4 regions of the Kitasatospora sp. NPDC090091 genome follow, and region 4 is predicted to be linked to each of the others. Evidence: predicted binding sites of a transcription regulator. Region 4 holds the regulator's gene; each other region holds the start of a gene.
The links. Region 4 encodes HrcA, which represses chaperone genes, less so after heat shock. Its sites were predicted from a motif close to TTNGCACTCNGNNNNNCNGAGTGCNAA; they were not measured.
Positions count from the first base shown of each region.

Region 1 (5,248 bases), on a different contig from region 4:
AAGCGCCGGGCCGGCGAGGACGTGCCGATCGCCGACGTGGCGGCCTCCTTCCAGGAGGCGGTCACCGACGTGCTCACCCGCAAGGCGGTCAAGGCCTGCAAGGACAACGGCGTCGACCACCTGATGATCGGCGGCGGGGTGGCGGCCAACTCGCGGCTGCGCGAGATGGCCCAGCAGCGCTGCGACCGGGCCGGCATCCGGCTGCGGGTGCCGCGTCCGGGCCTGTGCACCGACAACGGCGCCATGGTCGCCGCGCTCGGCGCCGAGATGGTCTGGCGCGACCGCGCGCCGTCCTCCTTCGACCTCTCGGCGGACTCCTCGCTGCCCGTCACCGACGTGCACGTGCCGGCCGAGTCGACCGGGCACGGCGACGTCCACGGCCAGGCGTACGACGCACTGGGCGGCGGCCGGTGACCACCACCGCCGCCATGTGGGAGGCCCGGGCCGCCGACGGGCGCGGGGCCGACCTGGCCGCCTGGGTGCACGGGACGGCGCTGCCGGCGCTGCGCGGCTCGGCCGGACTGGTCCGGACCGAGCTGTTCGGCGCCCCGGGGGACCGCGTGCTGCTGATCACCTGGTGGGCGGGGGAGCGGCCGGTGCCGGTCGCCGATCCGCCCGCTGAGCTGCTCGGCCGCCCGGTGCACCGTTGGTCCTTCACCAGCGAGCACGTGGAGTAGGACCCGACCCGACCCGACCCGCACGACCGACCCGACCCGCACGACAGGCACGACCCGCACGACAGGCACGACCCGTTCGCCGGGGCGGAGCAGCCGTGCGCAGGCCTGTCCGGGAACCGAACGACCGACCGCTACCGTGCATAGCTGAGAGATCGCTGAACGGGACCGGGGAGCGCGGCGCGGTGAAGAAGTACGGGCGGGGCAGGGCGGGGACGTACGCGGTGGGGGCACTGGCGCTGCTGGCCGCCGCCACCGGCTGCGGCAGCGGCGGCGCCACCGGGCCGGCCGCGGCCGCCGGAACGTCGGCGGCGGCCGCGCCGTCCGCCGGAACCACCGCCGGCCGGCCGACCCCGGCCCCGGCCGGCACCACGCCGGCCGCCGTGCCCGCCGCCGGGGACGCGGCCGTCTGGGCCAAGTGGAACCTCAAGCCGCTGCCGCCGGCCCCGGCGGCGCCCGCCGACAAGCCGGTCAAGCTCCAGCGGACCGGCCCCGTCCCGGTCTTCAGCGACGTGAAGACCACCGACAAGGTCGTCTTCATCACCATCGACGACGGCGCCGAGAAGGACCCGAAGTTCGTCGAGATGCTGACCGACCTCAAGGTGCCGGTCTCGATGTTCCTGACCCGCGACATCGTCAAGGACAACTACGGCTACTTCAAGCCGCTCCAGGCGCTCGGCAACCACATCCACAACCACACCGTGGACCACGCGATCATGAGCAAGGTCGCGCCGGAGAAGCAGAAGTCGGAGATCTGCGACGCGCAGTCAGCGCTCACCCAGCAGTACGGCACCGCGCCGCTGCTGTTCCGCCCGCCGTACGGGGACGGCGCCAACACCCCGGCGCTGAACACCGCGGTGCAGCAGTGCGGTCCGCGGGCCGTCGTGCTCTGGCGCGAGTCGATGCAGATCCACGACATGCAGTACCAGGCGGCCGACAAGAAGCTCCGGCCCGGGGACATCGTGCTCGCCCACTTCCGCGGCCCGAAGGACCTCAAGGGCGAGACGATGACGCAGATGTTCGGGGAGATGCTCGCCCGGATCCAGGAGCAGGGCTTCGCGGTGGCCCGCCTGGAGGACTACATCCAGGCGCCGGCCTCCTAGGCCCTGTCGCTAGGCCCTGTCGCCTAGGGAGCGCCCGGGACCGGCCGGTCGTCGGCCCGGACGGGCCGGCCGAGCATCATCAGCGGGCCGTGGTCGGTGCGGCTGAGGATCACCGTGACGGCGTTCGGGCCGCTCGGCTTCAGCTGGCGGCGCAGCTCCTCGGGGGTGATCGCCATCCCGCGCTTCTTGATCACCACGGTGCCGACGGCCCGCTCGCGCAGCAGCGCCTTCAGCTTCTTGATGTGGAACGGCAGCACGTCGGTGAGCTCGAAGGCGTGCGCGTACGGGGTGGCGACCAGCTCGTCCGAGGTGACGTAGGCGATCTTCGGGTCGATCAGCCGGCCGCCGACCTGCCCGGCCACCTCGGCCACCAGGTGGGCGCGGATCACCGCGCCGTCCGGCTCGTAGAGGTAGCGGCCGACCGGTCCGGCCGGCGGGTCGGGCAGGTCGCCGCCGGTGAGCGTGGCGCCCTGCGGCAGCAGCGTGGCGCGGTGCGGCCGCTCCGCCCGGGTGCCGAACCAGAGCACCGCCTCCTTGACGTCGCCGTGGTCGGAGACCCACTCGGCCTCGGCGTCCGCCGGGACGGCCTCGTGCGGGATGCCCGGGGCCACCTTGAGCGCCCCGACCGGGGTGCGCCGGCCGGCCTCGATCGCCCAGGACAGCGGCGGCGCGTACGCCTCGGGGTCGAAGACCCGGCCGCGGGAGGTGCGGCGGGCGGGGTCGGTGAAGACGGCGTCGTAGCCGGCCACGTCGACCTCGGCGACGTCCGCGCAGCGCACCTCGACCAGGTCGGACAGGCCCAGCGCGGCGGCGTTGGCGGCCGTGGCCGCGCAGGCCGCCGGGTCCCGGTCGACCGCGAGCACCTCGATGCCGATCCGGGCCAGGGCGAGCGCGTCCCCGCCGATCCCGCAGCAGAGGTCGGCCAGCCTCTTCACGCCCAGCTCGGCGAAGCGTCGGGCCCGCCACTCGGCGACGTCGCGCCGGGTGGACTGCTCGACGCCGTTGGGCGTGAAGTACATCAGGTCGGCGTCGGCGCCGAACTTGGCCCGGGCCCGCTGCCGCAGCCTGGCCTGGCCGAACGCCGCCGACACCAGCTCCGCCGGGTGCTCGCGGCGCAGCCGGGTGGCCAGCGCGAGCTCCTCCTCGGGGGCGAACTCGCGCAGCTCGGCGAGCAGGGCCTGGCCCTCGGGCGTCAGCAGGGGCTGCAGGTTCTCGGTCTCCACGGGGCCATTCTCGCCGGTGTCACGGCCCGGGGTGTCCCGCAGCGGCCGGGGCGCCGAGTGTGCGACGGGGGTCCGGGACCGCACGCGCGTGCGGCCACGCGTCCCGCTCCGCGGAATCGGCGGGCGCGTCGTTGGCACTCTGGTTGACTGAGTGCTAACAGCGGCCTATGGTCGTCCTTGGCACTCTCCCCATGGGGAGTGCTAACGCGATGACGCGTGTCTGACCCCCGCGACGGCAGGCCCGCAGGTTCGCCACCTACCCGTTAGAAAACCCCGTAATCTCCGAAGGGGAGCTCGGACGTGACCACCAGCAGCAAGGTTGCCATCAAGCCGCTCGAGGACCGCATCGTGGTCCAGCCGCTCGACGCCGAGACCACCACGGCCTCCGGCCTGGTTATCCCGGACACCGCCAAGGAGAAGCCCCAGGAGGGCGTCGTCCTGGCCGTCGGCCCGGGCCGCTTCGAGGACGGCCAGCGTCTGCCGCTCGACGTCGCCGTCGGTGACATCGTCCTGTACTCGAAGTACGGCGGCACCGAGGTGAAGTACCAGGGCGAGGAGTACCTGGTCCTCTCGGCTCGCGACGTTCTCGCCATCATCGAGAAGTAAGACGTTCCAGCCCGCCCCGGATCCGTGTCCCAAGTGACAGGGGCCCGGGGCGTGGTTGTTGGTTCACGTAGTCCGGCGGCCGCAGTGCCGGCCGTCGCCCCGAGGGAATAGGGAACATGGCGAAGATCCTGCAGTTCGACGAGGACGCCCGCCGCTCGCTGGAGCGCGGTGTCAACAAGCTGGCCGACACCGTCAAGGTGACCATCGGCCCCAAGGGCCGCAACGTCGTCATCGACAAGAAGTTCGGCGCCCCGACCATCACCAACGACGGTGTCACCATCGCCCGTGAGGTCGAGCTGGACGACCCGTACGAGAACCTTGGCGCGCAGCTCGTCAAGGAGGTCGCCACCAAGACCAACGACGTCGCGGGTGACGGCACCACCACCGCCACCGTGCTGGCCCAGGCCCTGGTCAACGAGGGTCTGCGCAACGTCGCCGCCGGTGCCGGCCCGGCCGCCCTGAAGAAGGGCATCGACAAGGCCGTCGCCGCCGTCTCCGAGCACCTGCTCTCGGTCGCCCGCGAGATCGAGGGCAAGGACGACGTCGCCGCCGTCGCCTCCCTCTCCGCGCAGGACACCCAGGTCGGCGAGCTGATCGCCGAGGCGATCGACAAGGTCGGCAAGGACGGTGTCATCACCGTCGAGGAGTCGAACACCTTCGGCGTGGAGCTGGACTTCACCGAGGGCATGCAGTTCGACAAGGGCTACCTGTCGCCGTACTTCGTCACCGACGCGGAGCGGCAGGAGGCGGTCCTGGAGGACCCGTACATCCTGATCAACCAGGGCAAGATCTCCTCCATCCAGGAGCTGCTGCCGCTGCTGGAGAAGATCCTCCAGGGCGGTGCCACGAAGCCGCTGCTGATCATCGCCGAGGACGTCGACGGCGAGGCGCTGTCCACCCTCGTGGTGAACAAGATCCGCGGCACCTTCAACGCCGTCGCCGTCAAGGCCCCGGGCTTCGGCGACCGCCGCAAGGCGATCCTCGGCGACCTGGCCACCCTGACCGGTGCCACCGTCATCTCCGAGGAGGTCGGCCTCAAGCTCGACCAGGCCGGTCTGGACGTGCTGGGCACCGCCCGCCGCGTGACCATCACCAAGGACGACACCACGATCGTCGACGGTGCCGGTGACACCGAGGCCGTGGCCGGCCGCGTCGCCCAGATCAAGGGCGAGATCGCGGGCACCGACTCGGACTGGGACCGCGAGAAGCTGCAGGAGCGCCTGGCCAAGCTGGCCGGCGGCGTCTGCGTCATCAAGGTCGGCGCCGCCACCGAGGTGGAGCTGAAGGAGCGCAAGCACCGCCTGGAGGACGCCATCTCGGCGACCCGTGCCGCGGTCGAGGAGGGCATCGTCGCCGGTGGTGGCGCCTCCCTCGTCCACGCCGCCAAGGTGCTGGACGGCGGCCTGGGCCTGTCGGGCGACGAGGCGACCGGTGTCGCGGTCGTCCGCAAGGCGCTGCACGAGCCGCTGCGCTGGATCGCCCAGAACGCCGGCCTGGAGGGCTACGTCATCACCTCCAAGGTCTCCGAGCTGGAGCAGGGCCAGGGCTACAACGCCGCCACCGGCGAGTACGGCGACCTGGTCAAGGCCGGCGTCATCGACCCGGTGAAGGTGACCCGCTCCGCGCTGGAGAACGCCGCCTC
Region 1 is NZ_JBIVDY010000014.1:88,963-94,210, forward strand. Features, by position in the region: gene tsaD (tRNA (adenosine(37)-N6)-threonylcarbamoyltransferase complex transferase subunit TsaD) at 1-414, shown strand, start outside; gene ACIPSC_RS24400 (hypothetical protein) at 411-677, shown strand; gene ACIPSC_RS24405 (polysaccharide deacetylase family protein) at 860-1,777, shown strand; gene ACIPSC_RS24410 (methyltransferase domain-containing protein) at 1,801-3,000, opposite strand; gene groES (co-chaperone GroES) at 3,301-3,606, shown strand; gene groL (chaperonin GroEL) at 3,723-5,248, shown strand, end outside.
Region 1: a site for HrcA is predicted at 3,132-3,158, ahead of groES (co-chaperone GroES). Genes of this name have one in related genera too.

Region 2 (5,248 bases), on a different contig from region 4:
TGCAGCGGGAGAAGTCCAAGGAGCTGGGCCGCGAGGCCGAGCCGGCCGAGATCGCGGCCGAGCTGGACACGACCGAGGAGCGCATCAAGGACGTACTCGACTGGGCGCGCGACCCGGTCAGCCTCAACATGTCGGTCGACGACGAGGGCGAGACCCAGTTCGGCGACCTGGTCGAGGACACCGGGGCGACGTCCCCCGAGGACGCCGTGATGGTCATGCTCCGCCGCGAGGAGCTGGACGGCCTGATCGGGCGCCTGGACGACCGGACGGCCTCGATCATCCGCTCCCGGTACGGCATGGAGGACGGCCGCGAGCGCACCCTCACCGAGGTCGGCAAGCAGCACGGTCTGACCCGTGAGCGGATCCGCCAGATCGAGAAGCACGCGCTGGCCGAGCTGAAGAAGATCGCCGACCACGCGGGCTTCGAGGCGGCCTGACGCCCCTCGGGTCAGGTGAAGGCGGGCCGGTGAACGCGGGCCGGTGAAGGCGGGCCGGTGAACGGGACGGGCCCCGGCGCGGAGCACTTCCGCGCCGGGGTCCGTGTGCGTTCCGCCCGGGGCCGCAGGCGGCCGGTCACGCGGGCGGGCGCGAGCTTCTAGGCTGGTGGGGGACCGCCCGGAGGAACGCCGGCAGGGGCGCCGGGCGCGCAGGCGAGCGGGGCGGGGGTCGAAGGAGTGGACGACGTGCGAGAAGGAGACGGGCCGGTGGACGAGCGGAAGTCCGGTCGGGACGGTACCGAGGAGAAGGCCGCCGGGCCGGCCGCGAAGGCGCGGCTGGTCTTCCGCGACCCGCTGGACCAGCAGTCCCGGGACGACACCGACTCGGGCTGGGGCGACCGCCCGGGCGGCGGGGAGAGCGGTGGGCGCGGGCTGGACTGGTACCTGAGCCAGCGCCCGCCGCACCACGGCGACTGACCGGCACCGGACGGCCGCGCCGCGCCACCGAGCCGCGCCTCGCTGCACGGGCACCCAGGCCGCGGCAGGCTCAGCGCTGCTGCGCGACCAGCGCGTCACGGATCTCGGCGAGCAGGACGACCTCCTTCAGCTCGGTCTCCGTCTGCACCTCGGCGAGGGTCTTGCGCTTCGCGGTGAACCTGGTCATCGGCAGGATCATGCAGAAGTAGACGACGGCCGCGGTGATCAGGAACTGCAGCGCCGCGCTCAGCACGGTGCCCCAGAGGATGAAGATGCCGGACGTGACCTCCCCGGTCGCGCCGACCGCGCAGGGGCCCTTCAGACAGGAGCGGTAGGAGTCCAGGTCCTTGGCCCCGAGCGCCCCGACGATCGGGTTGATCACGCCCTTCACGAAGGCGTTGACGATGTTGGTGAACGCCGCCCCGATGACGACGGCGACGGCGAGTTCGACGACGTTCCCACGCAGCAGGAATTCCTTGAAGCCCTTCATGCCGCGTGAACGACGACCTCCTCATTCGGTCACGGGTGATCCTCCGCTGCGCCCGACGGACAACCCGTTCGGTGGACGGACTGCGGGGAGGGCGCGCCGCCCGGCGGGGACAGGCCCGCCCGCGCGGGGCCGAGCGCCAGCGCCGCGGCCACCGCGAGCAGGACGAGCGCCGGCGCCGCGGGCCGCTGCCACAGGGCCCGGCGGAGCCGGTGGAGCCGGCCGCCCCCGCGCCGGATCGGCGGGAACGTCGGCACCTCCCGGCGAGGTGGGACGCTCGGTGCCGGGAGCGGCAGCGGGGAGCGGCGGGGGAGGCTCGCGGCCGTGGTCGTCATGGGGCACCGCCCGGGTGGGTCGCAGGGCGCCGGGCCCGGGTTCGCCGGGCCGGCCTCTCGCGCACACTCTGGGCCGCCCGTCGGCGCTCGGGAAGCGTTGTCCCCAGACCTGTGGACAACCCGGGCCTGTGGACAACTCCGTACACCCGTGAGGGTGGATGCCGGCCCGCCCGGGTGACGCCGCGGGCCGGCGTAAGGCCCTATCAGGCCCCCGGGAACGCCGTGAGGCCCCGGAGCGCCGTAAGGCCCGCCGGCCGCGCGTCGGCGCGGGCCCGGCGGGCCTTACAGGAAAGCGGGTGTCGGCCGGCCTCGATCGGCGGCTGATGTGCTCGGTGGCGGCGCTACTTGGCGGTCGCCGGAGCGGGGCTCGCCGCGGGGGCCGAGCCGCCCGAGGACGAGGCCGGGGCCGAGGAGGTCGACGACGAGGCCGACGAGGACGAAGAGCCCCCGCTCACCGAGGAGCTGGAGGAGGAGCGGCTGTCGGTCCGGTAGAAACCGGAGCCCTTGAAGACCACGCCCACGGCCGAGAAGACCTTGCGGAGCTTCCCCTGGCAGTCGGGGCACGTGGTCAGCGCCTCGTCGGTGAACTTCTGCACCGCCTCCAGGCCGTTGCCGCACTCGGTGCACTGGTACTGGTACGTGGGCACTTGCTTCCTCCTGGCACTCTCGCCTGATGAGTGCTAACGATGGTCAATGATGCGGCATTCCGCGGGATCAGTCCAGCGACTCCGGTGTGAGATGAGTCGGCGGCCGGGGCGGCGCCGAGCGCTGCCGGCCGCCGCGTGGCACTCCCCGGTGCCCCGGGGTCGCCCCCGGCTCAGCCCTTGGCGGCACCCACCAGCTGCCGGCTGCTGCCGCGCTCGCCGCTGCTCGCGACGACCTGGCTCGCCGGGCTCGCCGGGCCCGGCGCGATCAGCAGGTGCCGCAGCGCGACCAGCGCGACCAGGCCCAGACCGGCGCCGGCCAGCGGCACCAGGAACCCGGCCGACGGGCCGTGGCCGTCGATCAGCCGGCCGGCCACCGTGGAGCCGGCCGCCAGGCCCAGACCGATGGCGCCGGTCAGCCAGGTGAAGGCCTCGGTCTTGGCGCCCTCCGCGACCAGCGTCTCGACGAGCGTGTAGCCGGTGATCAGGGTCGGCGCGATGGCCAGACCGCAGACCAGCCCGGCGACCGAGAGCGCGACCAGGTTGGGCATCGCCCAGAGCGTCGAGCAGCCGAGCACCAGCAGGGCGTAGCTGGCGAGCATCCGGTGCCGCGCGGCCCGCCGCCAGGCGACCATGCCGTACAGCACGCCGGCCAGCATCGAGCCGCCGGCGAAGATCCCGTAGACCGTCCCGTTGGCCCCGGGCTGGCCGACCGACTCGGTGAAGGCGGTCACCGAGACCTGCATCGCGCCGAAGACGGTGCCCACGCCCAGGAAGGCACCGGCCAGCAGCCGGACGCCGGGCGAGGAGAGCGCGGAGACCCGGCGGACGCCCGGCTGGTGCGGGTGCCGGGCCGGCGCGGTGGCGCGCTGGGCGGCGAAGGCGAGGCCGCCGACGACCGTCAGCGCGGCCTCGGCGATCAGACCGGCGGCGGGGGTGACCGAGGTGGCGATGGCGCCGGCCAGCACCGGCCCGACCACGAAGGTGAACTCGTCCGTGACCGACTCGAAGGCGAACGCCGTGTTCAGCTTGGCCGGCGAGGCGCCCTCCGCGGAGAGCTTGGCGACCCAGCGGGCCCGGACCATCGCGCCGACCTGCGGCACGCTGGCGCCGGCCGGGGCGGCGGCGAGGAACAGGCTCCAGACCGGGGCGTGTCCCAGCGCCAGCGCGATCAGGGCGCCGACCGAGAACGCGTGCACCACCACGCTCGGGACCAGGACGGCCGCCTGGCCGTAGCGGTCGGCGAGCCGGCCGGTCTGCGGGCCGACGAAGGCCTGGGCGACGGCCGAGACCGCCGCCACGCTGCCCGCCGTGCCGTACGAGCCGTGGGTGTCCAGGACCAGCAGGACGATGCCCAGGCTGAGCATCGCGTACGGGAGCCGCGCGGCGAACGCGGGGGCGAGGAACGTCCATGCCCCGGGCGTGCGGAGCAGGGCGCCGTAGCCGACGCGCTCCGGGGCGGCGGGGGTGGCCGGGGCGGCCGGGTCGGTGAGGGCGTCCTTGGCGACGCTGCCGTTGTCGACCGTTCGGCGAGCCGTCACGGCCGGTCCTTCCTGCTGCCTGGTAGCGCGGAAGGGGCATGGGGTGGCCCCGACGGCGCCGAGAGTCGTCCTCTCGCGCGTCGACCGGGGTAGATACCGGGCCGGCCGGCATGGGTGCCGAAGTCCGGGCCGCAGCCGCCGAGCGGTCGCGCCAACTCTGCATCAGGCAGATGCTGGGGGTGTAGCAACCAGTATACGTATACGCGCGTAGATGTCGCGCTGGCCTCGACAATACAGGGTACTGGCAAACTTGTCCTGCCAATTGAAGGTGAATCCCGGGTGAAGCCGGTCAGCCCAAGGCCCGGCCCGGGATTCGAGCCCCTCAGGCCCCGCGTCCGTGCAGCCAGCCGGCCAGCTTGCCGCCCTTGTCCACGGCCCGCAGCCGCCGCTCGGCCGCCTCGCTCACCTCGTCCGTGGTGACGACCAGCAGCTCGTCGCCGCCGCGCAGCACGGTCGCCTTGTCCGGTACGAAGCTGTTCCCCTCGCGCACGACCAGGGTCACCGCCGCTCCGGCCGGCAGCCGCAGCTCGCCGATCTCCACGCCTGACATCTTCGAGGCCGGCGACAGCGCCACCGAGAGCAGATGTCCGTGCAGCTTCTCCAGCGGGGCGGACTCGATGCCGAGGTCCTGGCCCATCGAGCCCTCGCCGATCCGCAGCCACTTGGCCACCCAGGGCAGGGTCGGCCCCTGGAGCAGGGTGAAGACGACGACCAGGATGAAGACGATGTTGAAGACGTCCTGGGCCAGCGGCGCACCGGACACCATCGGGATGGTCGCCAGCACGATGGGCACCGCCCCGCGCAGTCCGGCCCAGCTGAGCAGCGCCTGCTCCCGCACGGGCAGCCGGAACGGGGTCATGGTCAGCACCACCGAGAGCGGCCGGGCCAGGAAGACCAGCACGGCGCCGATCACCAGCGCGGGCACCACGGCCGAGCCCATGGTCTCCGGCGTGCAGAGCAGGCCGAGCAGTACGAACATGCCGATCTGCCCGATCCAGGCCAGTCCGTCGGCGAAGCCGCGGACGGCCGGCCCGTGCGGCAGCTTGGCGTTGCCCAGGATGACGGCACTGATGTAGACGGCGAGGAAGCCCGAGCCGTGCAGCAGCGCGCCGCCGGCGTAGGCGAGCACGGTGAGCGCCAGGACGGCGATCGGGTAGAGGCCGGAGGACGGCAGTGCCACGTGCTTGACCCCGAACGCGCCGATCTTGCCGACCGCGAGGCCGACCGCGGCGCCGATCGCCAGCTCGGCGGCGATCGTGCCGACCAGCACGTACCAGCTCTCCGTCTCGCCGGTGGTGGCGAAGGCGACGACCAGGATGACCACGGG
Region 2 is NZ_JBIVDY010000008.1:243,883-249,130, forward strand. Features, by position in the region: gene ACIPSC_RS16600 (sigma-70 family RNA polymerase sigma factor) at 1-437, shown strand, start outside; gene ACIPSC_RS16605 (hypothetical protein) at 684-914, shown strand; gene mscL (large conductance mechanosensitive channel protein MscL) at 985-1,404, opposite strand; gene ACIPSC_RS16615 (FmdB family zinc ribbon protein) at 2,078-2,383, opposite strand; gene ACIPSC_RS16620 (MFS transporter) at 2,554-3,813, opposite strand; gene ACIPSC_RS16625 (potassium/proton antiporter) at 4,244-5,248, opposite strand, start outside.
Region 2: a site for HrcA is predicted at 2,394-2,420, ahead of ACIPSC_RS16615 (FmdB family zinc ribbon protein). Genes of this name have one in related genera too.

Region 3 (5,248 bases), on a different contig from region 4:
GTCATGGCCGGTGTGTACGGCGGCGAACTGGTCGGCATCGAGGGCAACTACGACGACGTGAACCGCTTCTGCTCGGAGCTGATCGGCGACCCGGCCGGCGAGGGCTGGGGCTTCGTCAACGTCAACCTGCGCCCGTACTACGGCGAGGGCTCCAAGACGCTGGCGTACGAGATCTGCGAGCAGCTGGGCTGGCGCCTGCCGGAGCAGATCGTCATCCCGATCGCCTCGGGCTCCCAGCTGACGAAGATCGACAAGGGGCTGCGCGAGCTGGTGAAGCTCGGCCTGGTCGAGGACCGGCCGTACAAGATCTTCGGCGCCCAGGCCGAGGGCTGCTCGCCGGTGTCGGCGGCGTTCAAGGCCGGCCACGACGTGATCCGCCCGGTCAAGCCGGACACCATCGCCAAGTCGCTGGCGATCGGCAACCCGGCCGACGGCCCGTACGTGCTGGACATCGCCCGGCGCACCGGCGGTGCGGTCGAGGACGTGACGGACGCCGAGGTGGTGGCCGCGATCAAGCTGCTGGCCCGCACCGAGGGCATCTTCGCCGAGACGGCCGGCGGCGTCACCGTCGGCGTGCTGAAGAAGCTGGTCGAGACCGGACAGCTGGACCCGGCCAAGGAGACCGTCGCGATCAACACCGGCGACGGCCTGAAGACGCTGGACGCCGTCTCCGACGCCGGGATGACCGCCGTCATCCGCCCGACGCTGGCCTCGTTCCGCGACGCCGGCCTCGCCTCCGCCTGACCCACCCCCAGCTAGGAGAAGCCCCCCATGAGCGCCAACGTCCGCATCCCGACCATCCTGCGCACCTACACCGGCGGCGCCGCCGAGGTGAGCGCCGAGGGCGCCACCCTGGGCGACGTCATCGCCGACCTGGACCGGAACCACGCCGGGATCGCCGCGCGCATTCTGGACGACACCGGCAAGCTGCGCCGTTTCGTCAACGTCTACGTCAACGACGACGACGTTCGGTTCGCGGAGGGTCTGGCCACCGAGATCAAGGACGGCGCGAGCGTCTCGATCATTCCGGCGGTGGCCGGCGGCTGCTGAGCCGTCCGACTGCCGAGTCGGCCGCCCCGGGACGGAATTCCGACCCGGGGTGGCCGGTCGTATTTTGGCGGGAATATTTGCACTCCCAGTCGGAGTAGAGTGTGGCTCGACCGGGAACGGGGCTCCCCTCCCCCTCGTACCGGTGGTCGAATCCGTCCGCGCCCGCACCGCCGTTCCCCGTCCGGCCGCCGAGACCGCCGGCCGCTCCACGGCCGTGAAACATGTCAGGCCGATGTCAGAATTCTTGAGGGGATTTGGGTAATCCGTCCGCTATGTCCGGCGTGAATTGCGGCGTTCCTTCCGATTCCGTCGGATCTGCCCCTTGGCGGGCCCGGTGAATTCCCGGCGATTGGGCCTGTTGCAGAGGGCGTCGATCCGGATACATTCAGCCGCGGTCGACGCAATCGCCCGTACACCGGACGCCGTCCGGTGGTCTCGGCGGGGATTGCGGCGTGCACGGCTGTGCCCAGGGGGGGTTCCCCGGGCCGGCCTCAACCAGACCCGCACCCGCAGACCCGCGGGCGCGTGAAGGGCCAGCACAGCACTAGGGGAGTTCGGAATGGCTCAGGGCACCGTCAAGTGGTTCAACGCGGAGAAGGGTTACGGCTTCATCGCGGTCGACGGTGGTGCGGACGTCTTCGTCCACTACAGCGCGATCCAGATGGACGGCTACCGCACCCTTGAGGAGGGCCAGCGGGTCGAGTTCGAGATCTCTCAGGGGCAGAAGGGCCCGCAGGCGGACATGGTCCGCGCGGCGGTCTGACCTTTCCGACACCCAGGAGTTCGGCTCGGCCCATCGGCTGGTGCACCTCTTGCTTCGCGGCGGGCCCGCACGACACGCGTCGTGCGGGCCCGCCGCCGTGTGCGGGGCGCGGCGCGGGCCCGGCCGCGGGGCCCGGTGAGGCCCGGCCACGGGGCCCGGTGAGGCCCGGCGCGGGGGTGCGGCGCGGCTCGCGGGTTGGCGATTGGGCTTGCACTCGCCTACCCGGAGTGCTAATCATTGGCGTTAGCACTCACAGCGTGAGAGTGACAGCGGACCGGGTCGGTGAGGCCCCCGGGAGCGGTAGGGGAAAGGACCCCCGCACACCAGGGCCGTCCGTCGCGGGCACCCCTTGGTCCGAGCAGTCGACCGTGTCCCGGAGGACCACTTCTGATGGCCAAGATCATCGCCTTTGATGAGGAAGCTCGCCGCGGCCTTGAGCGTGGCATGAACCAGCTCGCCGACGCAGTGAAGGTCACGCTCGGCCCCAAGGGCCGCAACGTCGTGCTGGAGAAGAAGTGGGGCGCCCCCACGATCACCAACGACGGTGTCTCCATCGCCAAGGAGATCGAGCTCGAGGACCCCTACGAGAAGATCGGCGCGGAGCTCGTCAAGGAGGTCGCCAAGAAGACCGACGACGTCGCGGGTGACGGCACCACCACCGCCACCGTGCTGGCCCAGGCGCTCGTCCGCGAGGGTCTGCGCAACGTCGCCGCCGGCGCCAACCCGATGGCCCTGAAGCGCGGTATCGAGAAGGCCGTCGCCGCCGTCTCCGACCAGCTGCTGGCCCAGGCCAAGGACGTGGAGACCAAGGAGCAGATCGCCTCCACCGCCTCCATCTCGGCCGCCGACACCCAGATCGGCGAGCTCATCGCCGAGGCCATGGACAAGGTCGGCAAGGAAGGCGTCATCACCGTCGAGGAGAGCAACACCTTCGGTCTGGAGCTGGAGCTCACCGAGGGCATGCGCTTCGACAAGGGCTACATCTCGGCCTACTTCGCCACCGACCTGGAGCGGATGGAGGCGACGTTCGAGGACCCGTACATCCTCATCGCCAACTCCAAGATCGGCTCGGTCAAGGACCTGCTCCCGCTGCTGGAGAAGGTCATGCAGAGCGGCAAGCCGCTCGTCATCATCGCCGAGGACGTCGAGGGCGAGGCCCTGTCGACCCTGGTCGTGAACAAGATCCGCGGCACCTTCAAGTCCGTCGCCGTCAAGGCCCCGGGCTTCGGCGACCGCCGCAAGGCCATGCTCGGCGACATCGCCATCCTCACCGGTGGCACCGTGATCTCCGAGGAGGTCGGCCTCAAGCTGGAGAACGCCGGCATCGACCTGCTGGGCACCGCCCGCAAGGTGGTCATCACCAAGGACGAGACCACCATCGTCGACGGTGGCGGCGACAGCGAGCAGGTCGCGGGCCGCGTGAACCAGATCCGCGCCGAGATCGAGAACAGCGACTCGGACTACGACCGCGAGAAGCTCCAGGAGCGCCTCGCCAAGCTGGCCGGCGGCGTGGCCGTCATCAAGGCCGGCGCGGCCACCGAGGTGGAGCTCAAGGAGCGCAAGCACCGCATCGAGGACGCCGTCCGCAACGCCAAGGCCGCCGTCGAGGAGGGCATCGTCGCCGGTGGCGGCGTCGCCCTGCTGCAGGCCGGTGTCGCCTTCGACAAGCTGGAGCTGGACGGCGACGAGGCCACCGGTGCCAACATCGTCAAGGTCGCGCTGGAGGCCCCGATCAAGCAGATCGCGACCAACGCCGGCCTTGAGGGCGGCGTCGTGGTGGAGAAGGTGCGTAACCTCCCCGCCGGTCACGGCCTGAACGCGGCCACCAACGAGTACGTCGACCTGGTCGCCGAGGGCATCATCGACCCGGCCAAGGTCACCCGCTCCGCGCTGCAGAACGCCGCCTCCATCGCGGCGCTGTTCCTCACCACCGAGGCCGTCATCGCCGACAAGCCGGAGAAGGCCGCTGCGGCCGCCGGCGGCGGCATGCCGGGCGGTGACATGGACTTCTGATCCCTCGCCGGATCGGTCAAGTCTTCGATCGCACGGGCGGTTCCCCTCGGGGAGCCGCCCGTGCGGCGTTCTCTGGGAGAATGGACGGATGGCTTCCGCAGATGACATCGAGACCGCGCTGCACAGCGCGCGGGCACTGATCCTGGCCGACCTGACCGCCCGGGACGTGGCGGACGCCGCCGTGGTGTCGCTGGTCGAGAAGGCGGTGACGCACCGGCGCTGGTGGCTGGAGCAGTGGCCGGACGGCACCGAGTACGTGCTCGGGCTGGTCGCCCAGGACGTCCAGGACGCGCTGCTGGAGGCGTACGGCCGCTGGCCGCTCTGCACCGCGTGCGCGGCGGACGGGGATCCGCACGCGCTCAGCGTGGAGCCCGAGCTGGGGCCGGACCCGCACTGGGTCTGCGGCAAGGAGGGCGCGGTGGTGGCGCCCGTCGGGCAGCTCGCCTGAGGGCGCGCCTGCCCGGGCCCGAAGGCGTGAGGCCGGTACGCCCGGGCCCGTCCGCGTGAGGTCACCCGCGGGGCCCGTCCGCATGAGGCCGGTACGCCCGGGGCCGTCCGCGTGAGGCGCTAACCCTCCAGCGTGGCGAGCTCGGTGGCGAGATTGGCCCGGGCCCGGGCGTCGAACCGCTCGTGCGCCGCAGGGGTGCGGTAGAGCTCAGGGAGCGCCAGCAGCTGCCGCAGGACCGCGGCCCGGCCGGCCCGGAAGTCCGGCTCCGGGACGAAGGCGTACTCCTCCCGCACGGCCGCCGCGTAGCCGGCGTACGCCTCCGGGGCGCCGCCGAGGACGGCGAGGTCCGCGTCGCAGAGCACCTCCCCGTCACGGTCGCCCGGCTCGGGCCGGTGGGTGACGGTGAGCCGGACCAGCCGGACCACCTCGGCCACCCGCTCCGGCGACAGGCCCGCCTCGGTGAGGGCCCGGGCGGCGAGGGCGGCGCTGCGCTCCTCGTTCTCGGAGCGGTCCGGCCGGTAGACGGCGTCGTGGAACCAGGCGGCCAGCCGGACGGTGTCCGGCTCCGCGGCGTGCGCGGCCAGCGCGTCCACGTGATCGAGCACCGCCCGCAGGTGGCCGGTGGTGTGGTAGCGCCGCTGCGGCTCGGCCCAGCGGCGCAGCAGCTCGCGGCCGTAGGGCTCCGGGTCGGCGCTCGCGCCGCAACGGCGGAGCAGGGCGGTCCAGTCGGCGAGCAGGTCTCGGTCGGGCATGGGGGCCATTCTGCTGGGTGCGGAAGGATGATCTGACGTTTCCTCTGGACTGTATATGTCGGCGACCGGTATATGTAGTCCCATGACAGAACGAGCCATGCAGGAGCCGACGCTGCTCCTGCTCACCGCGCTGGCCGATGCGCCCAGACACGGCTACGCGCTCATCCAGGAGGTCGCCGCGATCTCCGACGGCCGGGTGAAGATGCGCACCGGTACGCTCTA
Region 3 is NZ_JBIVDY010000008.1:81,377-86,624, forward strand. Features, by position in the region: gene thrC (threonine synthase) at 1-744, shown strand, start outside; gene ACIPSC_RS15915 (ubiquitin-like small modifier protein 1) at 772-1,050, shown strand; gene ACIPSC_RS15920 (cold-shock protein) at 1,610-1,813, shown strand; gene groL (chaperonin GroEL) at 2,204-3,826, shown strand; gene ACIPSC_RS15930 (hypothetical protein) at 3,915-4,274, shown strand; gene ACIPSC_RS15935 (hypothetical protein) at 4,394-5,026, opposite strand; gene ACIPSC_RS15940 (PadR family transcriptional regulator) at 5,109-5,248, shown strand, end outside.
Region 3: a site for HrcA is predicted at 2,021-2,047, ahead of groL (chaperonin GroEL). Genes of this name have one in related genera too.

Region 4 (5,248 bases):
GCGGGGGTGTCGACCGGCCAGCCGAGGCGGCGGCAGGTGCCCTCCTTCCAGTCCTCCCCGCGCGGGACGGCGGGCCAGGCCGGAATGCCGACGCTGGCCGGCTTCACCGCCTGCCAGATGTCGATGTAGGGGTGGCCGACCACCAGGACGGCCTCGCCGGTGACCCGGGCCGCGATCCGGTGCTCCTTGGTGCCCGGGAGCAGGTGGTCGACCAGGACGCCGAGACGGCGGCCGGGGCCGGGGGCGAAGTCGGCGACGATCGCCGGCAGGTCGTCCACGCCTTCCAGGTACTCGACCACCACGCCCTCGATCCGCAGGTCGTCACCCCAGACCCGCTCGACCAGCTCGGCGTCGTGCCGGCCCTCGACGTAGATCCGGGACTCGCGGGCCACCCGGGCGCGGGCCCCGGGCACGGCCACCGAGCCGGAGGCCGTCCGCCCGGGCGTCCGGGCCGGCGCCGGCCCCGCGGGACGCACCAGGGTGACGGTGCGGCCCTCCAGCAGGAAGCCGCGCGGCACCAGCGGGAAGACCCGGTGCTTGCCGAAGCGGTCCTCCAGGGTGACGGTGAGGCCCTCGGCGGTCTTCTCGCAGCGCACCACCGCCCCGCAGAAGCCGGTCGCGGCCTCCTCCACCACCAGGTCCCGCTCGGCGGGCACCTCGGGGGCGGGCTGCTGTTTCTTCCACGGCGGGGTCAGATCCGGTCCGTACTGGCGGCTTCGCATGCAGGCGACTATAGGCAGCGCCGTCCCGCCGGGCCGACGGCGCGTCAGAGACCCGGCGCGCCCCAGACCGGGAACCACCGGGTGAGGTCCTTCTCCAGCCGCAGGTCGTTCCCGAGCGAGGCGTTGACCTGGAGCTCCAGCGGGCTGTTGCGCTTCTCCCCGCCGCCGGGCATCGGCGCGAACGGGTAGAAGGTGCCGCGCTTGTAGAGGTAGACCAGCGCCAGCGAGCGGCCCTGGTCGTCGCGGAACCCGACCATCGAGCAGAGCAGCTGCGGGCCGAAGCCGTTGCCCTCCAGCTCGCTGTTGACCGCGTGCAGGTCGGTGACCAGCTCCGGCAGCTCTTCCGGCGGGTGCCGCACCAGCAGCCAGGAGTAGCCGTACGCGTCCGTGGAGGCCTCCACCGGGACGCCGCCGCGCCCGGTGTCGGCGTCCAGCAGCGCCCGCACCTGTTGTTCGACCTCGACGAAGGCGCCGCCCTCGACGGAGGCGAAGCAGACCGAGCCGACCCCGGTCGGGCGGAAGCCGGAGGCCGCCTCCAGGGTCAGCGCGGCCGACGGCACGCCGAACAGCTGGTCGAGGTCGGGTTTGACCGGCTTGGTGCGGCCGAACAGCGCGTCCAGGATTCCCACGGCGGTCCCTTCCGGAGCGGCGGGTCAGCGGCCGAGCTGGGCCGAGATCCGGGCCAGCTGCTCCAGCCGCCGCTCCAGCGAGGGGTGGGTGGAGAACAGCTGGGTGGCGGTCTCCCGGGCGCTCAGCGCGGGGGCGAAGTAGAAGGCGTTGTAGGGCTGCGCCTGGCGCAGGTCCTTGGTGGGGATCGCGGCGATCTGCCCGGTCACCTTGGTCAGCGCCGAGGCGAGCGCGCTGGGCCGGCCGGTGAGCTGGGCGGCGGCCCGGTCGGCGGCCAGCTCCCGGTAGCGGGAGAGCAGCCTGGTCAGCAGGAAGCTGATCGCGTAGACCACCACCGACACCAGCGGGATGATCAGCGCGACGATCGCGGCGTTGGAGTCGTTGTTGCTCCGGCCGCCGGCGAACCCGCCGTACACCGCGATCCGGGTCATCGCCCCGGCCAGCACCCCGAGGAAGCCGGCGACGGTCATCACCGCGACGTCCCGGTGGGCGACGTGCGACAGCTCGTGCGCGAGGACGCCCTCCAGCTCCTCCGGCTCCAGCCGCCGCAGCAGGCCGGTGGTGACGCACACCACGGCGTTCTGCGGGTTGCGGCCCGTGGCGAAGGCGTTCGGCATGTCGTTGTCGGCGACCGCCACCCGGGGCTTGGGCATGTCGGCGAGCGCGCAGAGCCGGTCGACGGCGCCGTGCAGCTGCGGGTACTGCTCGGGGGTCACCCGGTGGGCGCCCATCGCCCGCTCGGTGATCTTGTCGCTGAACCAGAACTGGGCGACGAACAGCCCGCCGGAGATCAGCACGATCAGCGGCCAGGCGCCGCGCAGCAGCGCGATCAGCAGCCCGGTGAAGCCGACGTAGAGCAGGCCGATGAAGAACATCGTGGCGACCATCCGGCCGGTGAGGCCGCGGTCCGGTGCGAAGCGGGTGGGCTGGCCCGAGGTCGACATCGCTGTCCTCCGTTCGCCGTCTGCTGTCGATGCTCCCACCCGGACCGGCGCGGGGCATCATCCGGCGCGCGACCCGTCACCGCGGACTGCGGGCAGGATCACCCCGGCCGGGCCGTTCCTGCCGTGGGACCCGGGCCTTACACTGGCAGGTACGGTTCTGGCACTCGTGTGTTCAGAGTGCCAAGACCGGGGTTGCCCGGTTCGGCCCGGAACATGCAGGTACGGAACACATGTCACAACGGACAACGTGCGAAGACGGAGGTGCGTGCCCCATGGCCGGTGAGGTCCGCCAGCTGGACGACCGCAAGCTCGCGGTGCTTCGCGCCATCGTCCAGGACTACGTGGGCACCGAGGAGCCGGTCGGCTCCAAGGCCCTGGTCGAGCGGCACAACCTCGGCGTGTCACCGGCGACGGTCCGCAACGACATGTCGGCGCTGGAGGAGGATGGCTACATCCACCAGCCGCACACCAGCGCGGGGCGGATCCCCACCGACAAGGGGTACCGCCTCTTCGTCGACAAGCTGGCCGAGGTCAAGCCGATGAGCGCGCCCGAGCGGCGGGCGATCCGGCACTTCCTGGACGGCGCGGTCGACCTCGACGACGTGGTCGCCCGCACGGTCCGGTTGCTCGCCCAGCTGACCCGCCAGGTCGCGGTGGTCCAGTACCCCTCGCTGTCGCGCTCCACCGTGCGGCACATCGAGCTGGTGGCGCTGGCCCCCGGCAAGGTGATGCTGGTGCTGATCACCAACACCGGCCGGGTCGAGCAGCGGATGGTCGACTGCCCGGGCGCCGTCGGCGAGGTGGTCCTCGCGGACCTCCGCGCCAAGATCAACACGCGGGCCGTCGGCCGGCGGCTTCCGGAGGTCCCGGGGCTGCTGGAGGACGTGCCGGCGCTGTTCGAGGCGGCCGACCGGCCGACCGTCACCACCGTCCTGGCGACGCTGTTCGAGGCGCTCGCCGAGCAGAACGAGGAGCGGATCATGCTGGCCGGCACGGCCAACCTGACCCGCTTCGGCCACGACTTCCCGCTCACCATCCAGCCGGTGCTCGAAGCACTGGAGGAGCAGGTCGTCCTGCTCCGCCTCCTGGGTGAGACCGCGGACGCCGGGATGACGGTGCGGATCGGCCGCGAGAACGCCTACGAAGGGCTCAATTCCACCTCGGTCGTCTCGGTCGGTTACGGTTCGGGCGACGAGAGCGTGGCCAAACTGGGTGTGATCGGTCCGACCCGGATGGACTATCCGGGCACAATGGGGGCGGTGCGAGCGGTGGCACGGTACGTCGGCCAGATCCTGGCCGAGTCGTAGGAACGGCCGCCGCCGGGAATTCCGGCGGTGGTCCCAGTCGCAGGCACTTCTACAGGCGGAACAAGCGGAGCATTTGGTGGCCACGGACTACTACGCGGTACTCGGCGTCCGACGGGATGCGGGGCAGGACGAGATCAAGAAGGCGTTCCGGCGCCTGGCACGCGAACTGCACCCGGACGTCAACCCGGACCCGAAGACGCAGGAGCGGTTCAAGGAGATCAACGCCGCCTACGAGGTGCTCTCCGACCCGCAGAAGCGTCAGGTCTACGACCTCGGCGGGGACCCGCTGTCCCCGAACGGCGGCGCGGGTGCGGGCGGCTTCGGCGCCGGCGCGGCGGGCTTCGGCTTTTCCGACATCATGGACGCCTTCTTCGGCGCCGCCTCCGGCCAGCGCGGCCCGCGCTCGCGGACCCGGCGCGGCCAGGACGCCATGATCCGCCTGGAGATCACCCTGGAGGAGGCCGCGTTCGGCACCACCAAGGAACTCCAGGTCGACACCGCCGTCACCTGCACCACCTGCAGCGGTGAGGGCGCCGCGCCCGGCACCTCCGCGCAGACCTGCGACATGTGCCGCGGCAAGGGCGAGGTCTCCCAGGTCACCCGGTCCTTCCTGGGCCAGGTCATGACCTCGCGCCCCTGCCCGCAGTGCCAGGGCTTCGGCACCGTCGTGCCGACCCCGTGCCCCGAGTGCGCCGGCGACGGCCGGGTCCGCGCCCGCCGCACCCTGACCGTCAAGATCCCGGCCGGTGTCGACAACGGCACCCGGATCCAGCTGGCCGGCGAGGGCGAGGTCGGCCCCGGCGGCGGCCCCGCCGGCGACCTCTACGTCGAGATCGCCGAGACCAGCCACACCGTCTTCCAGCGCCGCGGGGACGACCTGCACTGCACGGTGACCATCCCGATGACGGCCGCCGCGCTCGGCACCCAGGTGCCGTTGCAGACCCTGGACGGCCTGGAGGAGGTCGACATCCGGCCCGGCACCCAGTCCGGCCAGTCGATCCCGCTGCACGGCCGCGGCATCACCCACCTGCGCGGCACCGGCCGGGGCGACCTGATAGTGCATGTCGAGGTGCAGACGCCCACCAAGCTCGACCCCGAGCAGGAGGAGCTGCTGCGCCGCCTGGCGGTGCTGCGCGGCGAGGAGCGGCCGGCCGGCCAGTTCGCGCCGGGCCAGCAGGGGCTGTTCTCCCGGCTGAAGGACGCCTTCAACGGCCGCTGACCCGGCCAACGGCTGCTGACCCGGTCAACGGCCGCCGACCGGGCCGTCGCCCGCACCGCCGGTGCCCGGTGATCCGCGAGGGTCACCGGGCGCCGTCGTTCCCCCGCCCGCCCCACCTCCAGGAACCGCCATGACCGCGCCCGTGTTCGTCGTCGAGACCGCGCAGCTCGCCACCGCCGCACCCGGCGCGGTGGTCCGGCTGGACGGCCCGGAGGGGCGGCACGCCGCGGCCGTCAAGCGGCTGGAGCCGGGCGAGGCGGTGACCCTCGCGGACGGCCTCGGCCTCGGCGCCGACGGCACGGTCGCCGCGGTGCACGGCAAGGACGCCGTCGACGTGGCGGTGGCCGCCGTCCGCCGGGAGCCCGAGCCGGCCCCGCGGATCGTCGTCGTCCAGGCGCTGCCCAAGGGCGACCGGGGCGAGCTGGCCGT
Region 4 is NZ_JBIVDY010000003.1:126,866-132,113, forward strand. Features, by position in the region: gene ACIPSC_RS06240 (DUF3097 domain-containing protein) at 1-722, opposite strand, end outside; gene ACIPSC_RS06245 (hypothetical protein) at 767-1,351, opposite strand; gene htpX (zinc metalloprotease HtpX) at 1,376-2,293, opposite strand; gene hrcA (heat-inducible transcriptional repressor HrcA) at 2,566-3,600, shown strand; gene dnaJ (molecular chaperone DnaJ) at 3,677-4,819, shown strand; gene ACIPSC_RS06265 (16S rRNA (uracil(1498)-N(3))-methyltransferase) at 4,950-5,248, shown strand, end outside.